Regions from separate parts of the Pseudofrankia sp. EUN1h genome, predicted to be linked through region 1. Evidence: riboswitches for the same ligand, from Rfam matches in the RefSeq annotation. Region 1 holds a riboswitch; each other region holds the start of a gene.
What was found. A riboswitch is a leader RNA that binds a small molecule or an ion and turns the genes downstream of it on or off. The one in region 1 is predicted to bind cyclic di-AMP.

Region 1 (3,267 bases):
ACGAGCGTGCGCGTCTCCGTCAGCCCCCGAGCTGGCGAATCGGCGGGGCCGATCCGCCAGGTTTCTCCCCGGAATTCCCGGGAACCCCGGCGAGCCGTCACGTCCCCGGCACGCCGGCTACGCAAGTCCCTCGCGGCAGTTCCCGTCATCGCCGCGGCCGTGGGCGGCACACTCGCCGTCGCGACACCCGCGAACGCCTCTTCCACCTGGGCAGAACTGCGCCAGTGCGAGTCGGGCGGAAACTATTCCATCAATACCGGCAACGGATACTACGGCGCGTACCAGTTCTCCGTGAGGACGTGGCAGAGCCTCGGATATTCGGGGCTGCCGAGTGCCGCGCCACCGGCGGTTCAGGACGAGGCGGCGCTGCGGCTGGCGCAGCGCTCCGGCTTTGGCCAGTGGCCGGAATGCGGCCGCGGGATGGGTCCGGACCAGCTCGCCCCGGGCGCGAGCTCCGCCGGCGCCGGCCAGGCCTCCCGGTCGGCCCCCAGAGCGCCTCTCGTGGCCCAGCCGATCTCCTCGACCACGGCGCACCTGCCCTTCACGACGGCACTGGCCGGCCAGTACCGCGCCGACGTCCAGTCCTGGCAGGCCCAGATGAACAAGATCGGCTATTCCCTCGCCGCCGACGGGCACTACGGGCCGCGTTCGGCCGAGGCCGCCCGCGCGCTGCAGCGGGCCAAGGGCCTGGCCGTCGACGGCGTCGTCGGCCAGAGGACCTGGGCCGCCACCTTCGCCTGAGCCGTCAGGCGTCACCGCCCGGCTGACCTTCTCGCCGAGGCCTCCCGTCACGCGGGGCTTTGCCATTGCCCGTCGTTGACGGAACTCCCGGGGATCGGCTGACACCGATCCCGGGCAGGAGCCTCGGCCTGGGCCACCCGCCCGGATCCTCCCTCCCGGGCCGGCCCCGCGAGGTCAGTCGACCCGCCGCCACTGGAACCTCGCCGCGATCGGCCCCCACCGACCGCTGCCCACGCTGGCGACGGGACCCCTTTCCCACCCCGTCTCCGGCCGCCAGTCGGAGGCGTGCGGCCTTGGCCCGCCGGTTGGTCGGTGGGGCGAGGGGATCTGGCGGCGACGACGGTCGCTGCCTCGCCGCCGTGCCGTCGCGCCGGCCACAGAGTCGAAGGCCGCGCGAGCCTCATCATGATCGCGTGGCCGCCGGCCGGCGTGCCGGTCGGGCGGCGTCAGCGAGTGGCTGGCGCCACCGCCGGAACAGTCGCGAACCGGGGTCGTCCCTTTCGTTGGGGTGACCCCGGTTTGCGGCGAAGGATGACGACTCGCTACAGTCCGGTGCTACTCATCCGACCTGGGTGAGTCGCGCGGGCGGACGCCGAGTCCTGCCCCCACCCGCGTGTGGAGATGGCCCCGCTGCCGCGGGGCACGATCCGCTCGGGCAGGAGCGGGGGACCCACTTCCGGACGGGACGACAGTCACGTCCTCGGGGTGAAGCCGGTCAGCTGGGCGCGACGCCGCGGGCGACGCGCGAGGTGACACCGGCCGGGCATTCCCAGCCCGAACCCGACAGCTCACCCCGCAGGCGCAGGGAAGGGATCGACATGCCGTCTGAGCAGTCCGGTGACGCCCGGTCCGCCTCCAGGACGGGAGGCCGGCACCGTGCCCCGCAGGGCCCGTCGTCGACCGCCCGCCTGCTGCGTACCACCGGCGCGGTCACGGCGCTCGTGGGCAGCGGCCTCGCGGTCACCGCGATACCGGCCGGCGCCGCCACCCCGGACGACTTCGCCCGGTTGCGTCAGTGCGAGTCCGGCGGCAATTACTCGATCAACACCGGCAACGGCTTCTACGGCGCCTACCAGTTCGACAAGCGCACCTGGCAGGGCCTCGGCTACTCCGGCCTGCCGAGCGAGGCGGCCCCGGCCGTTCAGGACGAAGCGGCATACCGGCTTTACAACTCCCGCGGCTGGTCCCCCTGGCCGGCCTGCTCCAAGAAGCTTGGCCTGACCAACAACGGGCCGGTCGGCGGCGTCTCGTCGTCCGCGTCCAGCGGCTCGGTCCAACAGGCGGTCCAGCCAGCCGAGCCTCCGATGACGCTCGACCGGGCCCGCTCCGAGGTCCAGCAGTCGGGCTTCCACGGCACGATCTCCACGGCCGACGGCGGCAAGGTGCGCGCCGACGCCTACGTCTGGCAGCAGCAGATGCGCGACCAGAGCTTCTCGCTCACCGTCGACGGCAAGTTCGGCCCGCAGTCGCAGGGCGTCGCCGCGCTCTACTCGTACCTGACCGGGGTCAGCGACGGCGAGCCCGGCGTCGTCGGCGAGAACCTCTGGAAGGCGACCGTCCAGGGCTGACGCACGGCTCGGACGCCGCGCGCGGGCCGGTCCGTGGCCGGGGGGCCGCGCCGTCTACGGTTGGGGCATGACGACTCCGTCCGGACGGCCCGATCTCATGGGCGGACCACCAGCCACCCTGCTGCCGGTCGACCCCGCATCGGCGGCGCTCGCCGCGGGTGAGGCCGCAAGCCGCGTGGCCGCCCGGTTCCCCACCTCCAGCGCGGCGTGGGCTGCGTTGGCCGAGGAGGCCCTCGGCGGCGGGCGCCCAGTCGAGGCGTACGCCTACGCGCGCACCGGCTACCACCGCGGCCTCGACGCGCTGCGCCGCTCGGGCTGGCGCGGGCACGGACCGGTCCCCTGGTCGCACGAACCGAACCAGGGATTCCTGCGCGCCCTGGCCGCCCTCGGGCAGGCCGCCGCCGCGATCGGCGAGACCGCCGAGGTCGAGCGGATCGGGAAGTTCCTGTTCGACAGCGACCCGACCGCCCCTGGCCAGCTCACCCAGGCCGACTGATCATCGGCTCACGGGGTCGAAGGCACAGTCAGGCACCGAGCCGTCACTCAGCCAATCGGTGGGGTAGGCGGGGCTTCGTTCTTAGGTACAGTCTCACCCCGTGCCTGCGCTTGTCCTGATCGGAGCCCAGTGGGGCGACGAGGGTAAGGGAAAGGCGACCGACCTTCTGGGCGGCGCCGTCGACTACGTCGTGCGCTACCAGGGCGGCAACAATGCCGGRCATACGGTGGTCATCGGCGACGAGAAGTACGCCCTGCACCTGATCCCCAGCGGGATCCTGCGTGCGGACTGCATCCCGGTGATCGGGAATGGTGTGGTGATCGACCCGGGGGTGCTGCTCGCGGAGATGGCCGGTCTGCGCGCCCGCGGCATCGACACCTCCAGGCTGATGATCAGCGCGAACGCCCATCTGATCATGCCGCACCACCGGGCCCTCGACCGGGTGACCGAGCGTTACCTCGG
Region 2 (3,267 bases), on a different contig from region 1:
CTCGTTCGGCGGCACCGACGCCGGCCATCCCGAGCGCGGGCGCAGGTACCTGGCCGGCGACCAGGTCCAACAGGGCGCAGGCGACGGTACGTGGGGTGGTGCGGCGGGCGGCGCTGTCGTCGGCGGCCATCTCGACCAGGCGGCGTACCTCGTCGTCAGCGACGGTGAACAGCGGCAGTCGGGGGAAAGCGCGGGCCAGTACCGCCGTGACGGTGGTGATCAGGTAATGGTGGCCACGCAGGTGGGCGTGCTCGTGGGCGATCACGGCGTCCAGCAACGGCGGGTCCAGCAGCGAGAGGGCGCCCTCGGAGACGACGACGAGGCGGCGCCGCGCGGGCAGGCAGTAGACAGCCGGGACGGGGTGTTCGACGACGAGGATGTCGCCGCGGGCGGGGTGGCGACGGCCGACCATCCGCAACGCGGCGGCGTGCCGGCGCCGCAACCGCCGCTGCGGCCATGCGACGGCCGCCGTCGCGTACATGATGCGCGCCGCGATGACCGCCAGGACACCGATTCCAGCTGCGTCCATGGCCAGCGACACAGCGGTGCGGGAGATGTGGTGCAGCGAGATGCCGCACGCCATGACCAGCGAGATGATCGCGTGGCCGACGGTCAGCAGTGGCACGACCAGCAGGGCGCCGGCGAGGCAGACCGCGGCGACCGCGGACAGGCACGCGGCGATCCAGACGCCGATGCCCAGCCTCGGCGCCCTGCGGGTCCAGCCGGCGGCGCGCAGCAGCCGCGGCGCGAGGAACAGCATGATCAGGATGTAGCCGGTCAGCAGCGGGGCCGCCACGTCAGCCGGTGCCCTTCTCCTGGGCCCGCCAGCGCAGCGCGTCGCCCAGCGCCTCGGCCTCGGCGGCGTCCATCGACCGGACGAAGTGCAGCAGCGCCATCCCCGGGTTGTCGGTGCCGGACAGCACCTCGTTCAGCTGCCGGGCGGTGTATTCGCTGCGCGTKAGCGTCGTGGCATAGACGTACCCGCGGCCGACCCGCTCCCGGGTGAGCCAGCCCTTCTGGAAGAGCCGATCCATCACGGTCATGACCGTGGTGTAGGCGAGGGGACGGGCCTGCTGCAGCTCCTCCAGGATGTCGCGCACGGTGGCGGCTTCCACGCGTGCCCACATCCGGTCCATCACCTCGGCCTCGAGGTCGCCGAACAGCTCCATTCCGCCTCCATCACCCGCCCGCCCATGCGGAGTGTGCCGGAGCGCGTCTCCGGACGTTGCGATGGTGTCACGGCTCGGCGGCCGTCGACCGGGCGGATCGGCCGCCATCGGGGGAAGCGCTCACGAAAACACCAAGGGACCTCGGACCGACGTCCGGCGGCTGTCGGCTGCGGGGGTTTGTGGTCCGAGCAGTTCCGATGGCCGCGGCCGGTGCCATCCACCCCACGCGACCTACTATGGCGTGTAGTTGTTAGGCTGTGCCCGCTATCGCCGTCGGACCGAACGCCGAGTCCTGCCCCCGGTCCGGCGATACCCCTCCGACGCAGCCGGGGCAGGAGCGGGGGAACCACGTTCCACCGGGCGCCGCATCCCTCCGGCGGCGCCCTTGGGGTGAAGCCGGGCGTGTTCGACACGGCCGGCCGGGCTCCCAGCCCGAACCCGACAGCTCACCTCGCAGGCGTCTGGGAAAGGTTTCACGTGCAGGCACGCGAACCACAAACGTCCGAACGGAGTCCCGCCACGGCCCGGCGCGGTCGTCACCGCGCCCGCGCCCGCTCGGGGACGCTGCTGGCTCGGACTTCGAGCCGCGCCACCTTCGCGGTGATCACCACGGGCACCGTGGCCGTGTCCGGGGTGGCACTGGCTGGCTCTCTCGGCCCCGGCGCAGCGGACACGGACACCGGAGCGCACAGGATCACCGCGAACTCCCTGGGCGCGGCCTTGGGCACCGAGACGACTCCCGCTGCGGCCTCCACCTCCGGGTCGGCCCTGCCGGTCTCTCTCCACGTGCGCACGGCGGTCTCGCTGACGCCGGCCGTCCCCGACGTCACGGTGAACGCCGACGAGCCGGTCGAGGTCGGCTTCCGGCTCACCACCCGAGGCGGCGGTGCCCTCGCGGACCAGGACATCCTCGTCCAGGCACTGTTCCCGACCGGCTGGACGACGTTCAAAGCACTACGCACGGACGCGGGCGGCTACGCCAGCTACGCGGCGCGGGTCCTGACGACCACCCAGATCAGGGCGACATTCGCGGGCGGCCCGGAGCTGGACGCCGCGACCTCCGACGCCGCGGTCGTCCGCGTCCGCCCCGCGCCGCCCGCGACCGCCGCCCCGGCCGCCGCCCGCGGGCCCGCGGGCGAGACCATCGCCGACGCGCCCACCGGCGCGACGACGATCGGGGAGAAGGCGGTGTACCTGGCATCACTACAGGCCGGCAAGCCATATGTGTACGGGGCGGAGGGGCCGTACGACTTCGACTGCTCGGGGCTGGTGCAGTACGTCTACAAGCAGCTCGGCATCACGCTGCCCCGCACCACCGACCAGCAGTTCGCGGCGACGACCCGGATCTCGCGCGGCTCCGAACAGCCAGGGGATCTGATCTTCTTCGGCGAGCCGGGGTCGATCTACCACGAGGGCATCTACGCCGGCGACGGAAAGATCTGGGTCGCGCCGAAGAGCGGTGACGTGGTCAAGCTCGAGGCCATCTGGACCTCGTCCTACTACGTCGGCAGGGTGCGGTAGGACCAGACGGGTGCCCGTGGGCCGGTCCCACCGTCCGGCCCGCGGGCACCCGCGGCGGCATCCGAGCAAGGACGCGTCGGCGATCGGTCCTCACGATGCGGTCATCCGGCCTCGTACCCGGTCTACTGCGCCTGGTGGCCTGCGGCTGTGTCGTCGAGTGGCCGCTGGGCGCGGCCGAGGATGTGGGCGGTCGACGGAAGGAACCGCAGGGGTCGGAAGGTGAACCGGGCGATCTCCTCGACGGCGAAGCCGGCGGCGCGAATGGCCTCGGCCGTCCGGCGGTTCGGGTGGCAGCCACCACCGCCCTTCGCCCACAGCGGCGTGATGAGATCTTCGGCCAGCCCTCGCAGTCGATGCTCGGACCGCACGTGTTCGTAGAACCGCAACTGCCCACCCGGCCGAAGCACCCGGCGGACCTCGGCCAGCGCACTGGTTGGGTCGGGGACCGAGCAGAGCACCAGCGAGACCACCACGGCATCGAACTCTCCGTCGCACCCGGGAAGCGCACCCGCCTGGCCGGCGATCACGCGCACCGGCACGGGGGCGTCCGCCGCGGCCTGGCTGGCGAGTCCGCGCA
Region 3 (3,267 bases), on a different contig from region 1:
CGTTCGCGGGGCCCACCGCCGCGCCGGCCACCGGGCCGCCGGCGGGGCCTTCGGGCCGTTCCGGGCGCAGGGCCAGGCTGACCTGGCCGCTGGTGATGGCCGGGCTGGCGCTGGTGGTTCTCAGCGGGTACCGGCTGGCCGCGCCCGAGTTGTCGGCTGTCGAGGCGCCGGCGGCGGGCCGGGTGCTGCCGGCCCCGGTCGTCGCGACGAGCGGCGCGACGGTCTCCGGGCCGCCGCCGGCCACGGCGAGTCCGGTGCCGATGGTTGCGCCGCCGGTGGTGGCCGACCCGGTGCGGCTGCGGATCCCGGCGATCGCGGTGGACGCGCCCGTCGTCGGCCTCGGGCTGACCCCGCAGGGTGCCATCGACGTGCCGACCCAGTGGGGCGATGTGGGCTGGTACGACCCGGGAGTCGCCCCGGGCGCGGTGGGCCCGGCGGTGCTCGTCGGCCACTACGACTCGAAGAAGGGGCCGGCCGTCTTCTACCGGCTGCGCAGTCTGCTGCCGGGGGACCAGATGACCGTCGTCGGCGGTTCCGGGGCGAGCGTCACGTTCGTCGTCGACCGGGCGGAGACCGTGTCCAAGGCGACGTTCCCGACGCAGCGGGTCTACGGCCCGGTCACCCGCCCGGAGATCCGGATCATCACCTGCGACGGCGGCTTCGACGAGCACACGCACCACTATCTGGACAACCTCGTCGTGTACGGCCACGCCATCCCCACGCCGGTCGCCCCACCCGCGCCGGTCGCCCCACCCGCCCAGGGTTCCCCGGCCGCGCCGCTCGGTGTCGCTCCCGCGGCCGTGCCGCCGCCCACGGGCGTCCCGTCGGCCGCGTCGCCCCCTGGGGGCCCGCCCACGCCGCCAGCGACCACCTCCGCGGCCGTGGCGCCCACCGCGTCCACGAGCGCGGCGGGCGGATCCCCGCCGGCCGGGACGGCGCTGCCCCCGCCGGCCTCGTCCGCGTCCGTCGGGCCGTCCGCCGCCGTCACGCCGCGCCCATCCGGCTGACGGCGCCGCCCCCGCCGCGCCTCCTTCGTTCTTCGCCGGCCTGTCCGCCGTCCGCGTCGGTCGTCCGCTGCCTGTCCGCCGGTGTCGGGCTGATCGTGATGCCGCGGTCGCGGCGGCCGGTCGCACCGGTAGACAAGATAGTCAACGCTGTTGACGCGCCGACCCCGGCTTGGTGATCTTCGTCGGGCGGCGGCTCTTTGGTGTAGGGCGTGTGGGGAAGAGCCTGCCCCCACGGGGTGATCGCGGGGTGTGGCGATGTCGCGGCGGCGCACGTCTGTTTCGCCCCGCTCGCCCGCTAGGGACTTTGGTCTCTAGCGCGCATCGGGACTAAAGTCCCGGCGGCCCTGGGCTGGGCGTCGCCTGATGGTCGATTTCTCTCAGTCGACGCAACGAGACATCAACCACTGCGCCCGCGCTGGCGTGGAGTCGCCGGTCTTCGCGCCGTGCCGACRCCGGTTACTCCTGGCCAGGGYGCATGTGCAGAACAGACCGGAACGAGGTGGACATCTCATCGAAACGCGCGGCCGGGTGTCCAATTGTTGTGTTTATGGTGGTTGGAGGCCCCGCTGGGGGATCGACTATGGTCAGCGGTGCAACATTCTTCACCTAAGGCAACAAACCGCCAGGCCAAACGCCGAGTCCTGCCCCTGGTCTGACGTCCCCTCCGACACGCCGGGGCAGGAGCGGGGGACCCAACGTCCACCGGGCAACGCCGACATTCGGCCGCGCCCTCGGGGTGAAGCGGCCGCAAGGCGGCCGGGCAGCGTGAACCCTGCCCGAACCCGACAGCTGACCTCGCAGGCGTCAGGGAAGGACGCGCGTTGTCCCGTCGTGGCATGGCCTGGCTCCCGGACGACTGGGACGAGCTGGTGCGCGGTCGGCATCGCACGGACGGCGCTCCCAGCGGGGCCCGCCGGCGCAACGGCAACCAGCCCCGCCGGGTCAGCACGATCGCCGCGTTCACGACCGGCACGCTCGCCGTGTCCACCGCCGCGTTCGCCGCGACGGTCCCGTCCCAGGATTCGCCCTCGACGGTCGACACGAACCCGCAGAGCAACAGCACCACCTACGAGGCGAGTGCCCTGGGCGCGGCGCTCGGGGGCGGGGACGGCGAGGGCGGCTCCGGCGGCCTGGGCAGCGCCCTGGCCGGAGGTTCCGGCTCCGGCGGTCTCGCCGGGGCGCTGGCCGACTCCGGCCCGGTCTTCACGAACCTGGCGCTCACCGCGGACCACACCACCGTCCAGCCCAACGCCCCGGTCGTACTGACCGTCAAGGCGACGGAGGCGCTCGACGGCTCGCCGCTGGCCCGCCAGAAGGTGAAGATCGTCGTGGTGGACGGGCCGAAGTGGCAGGCCACCACCACTCTCACCACCGACGACCAGGGCCAGGCGAGCATCACCGCCCGGCTGCTGTCGACCACCACGCTCACCGCCGTGTTCGACGGCGGCAGCTCGCTGCGGCCCTCGGTGGCCGGCGCGACCACGATCACGATCCAGCAGCGCAGGGCCTCGGACTACCTCGACACGGGCGTCCCGTCCGTCATCCCGGGCAGCTCCATCGGCGAGAAGGCCGTCTACCTCGCCTCGCTGCAGAAGGGCAAGCCGTACGTCTACGGCTCCGAGGGCCCGTACTCGTTCGACTGCTCCGGCCTCGTCCAGTACGTCTTCAAGCAGCTGGGCCGCAACCTGCCGCGGACCGCCGAGGCGCAGTACTGGGCCACGTCGCACGTCGCCCAGTCGGGCAAGCAGCCCGGCGACCTGATCTTCTACGGCAGCCCGGGCAACATCTACCACGTCGGCATCTACGCCGGTAACGGCTACATGTGGGCCGCTCCGCAGACCGGTGGTGTGGTTTCCCTGCGCCCGATCTACAGCTCGACGTACCTCGTCGGCCGGGTCATGTGACGAAGGTGCGGCAGGCGCTCCGGGCCTGGCCGCGCCGCCGTCCGCCGGACGACTCGACCCCGGTCCGCCTGGACCGGGGTTCTTCATGTTCCGTTTCCGTCGGCGGCCAGGCCCGCCCCTCGTCCGCCCTCGCCGCGCTCAGGCGCATGGTCATCGACTAGCGTCTTGCTTTCAGGGGATGCGCCGGTCCTGAAGGCCGCGCCGCGGTACGCGCGTGCCCGACCCGGGCAGGACGTTTCCGCGTCGCCAAGTGCCCGTAATCTTGCTGGCAGGCCGCCGCTGAGGGGAGGAAATGCCGCATGACGAGCGCCGCCGCCCCCAGCGACCGGATCTGGACGATCCCGAACCTGCTGTCA

Region 2: another riboswitch for cyclic di-AMP. It lies ahead of BCD49_RS45545 (C40 family peptidase); the one in region 1 lies ahead of BCD49_RS06800 (transglycosylase family protein).
Region 3: another riboswitch for cyclic di-AMP. It lies ahead of BCD49_RS15315 (C40 family peptidase); the one in region 1 lies ahead of BCD49_RS06800 (transglycosylase family protein).

What each region holds. Positions count from the first base shown of each region.
Region 1 covers NZ_MBLN01000025.1:66,702-69,968, forward strand. The annotation lists gene BCD49_RS06795 (transglycosylase family protein) at 52-741, shown strand; cyclic di-AMP (ydaO/yuaA leader) riboswitch at 1,380-1,558, shown strand; gene BCD49_RS06800 (transglycosylase family protein) at 1,560-2,309, shown strand; gene BCD49_RS06805 (DUF3151 domain-containing protein) at 2,377-2,805, shown strand; gene BCD49_RS06810 (adenylosuccinate synthase) at 2,906-3,267, shown strand, end outside.
Region 2 covers NZ_MBLN01000092.1:21,947-25,213, reverse strand. The annotation lists gene BCD49_RS35225 (M56 family metallopeptidase) at 1-796, opposite strand, end outside; gene BCD49_RS35220 (BlaI/MecI/CopY family transcriptional regulator) at 798-1,169, opposite strand; cyclic di-AMP (ydaO/yuaA leader) riboswitch at 1,478-1,644, shown strand; gene BCD49_RS45550 (hypothetical protein) at 1,706-1,963, opposite strand; gene BCD49_RS45545 (C40 family peptidase) at 1,956-2,690, shown strand; gene BCD49_RS35210 (class I SAM-dependent methyltransferase) at 2,813-3,267, opposite strand, start outside.
Region 3 covers NZ_MBLN01000049.1:109,224-112,490, reverse strand. The annotation lists gene BCD49_RS15320 (class F sortase) at 1-1,007, shown strand, start outside; cyclic di-AMP (ydaO/yuaA leader) riboswitch at 1,630-1,825, shown strand; gene BCD49_RS15315 (C40 family peptidase) at 1,829-2,911, shown strand; gene BCD49_RS15310 (CDP-alcohol phosphatidyltransferase family protein) at 3,211-3,267, shown strand, end outside.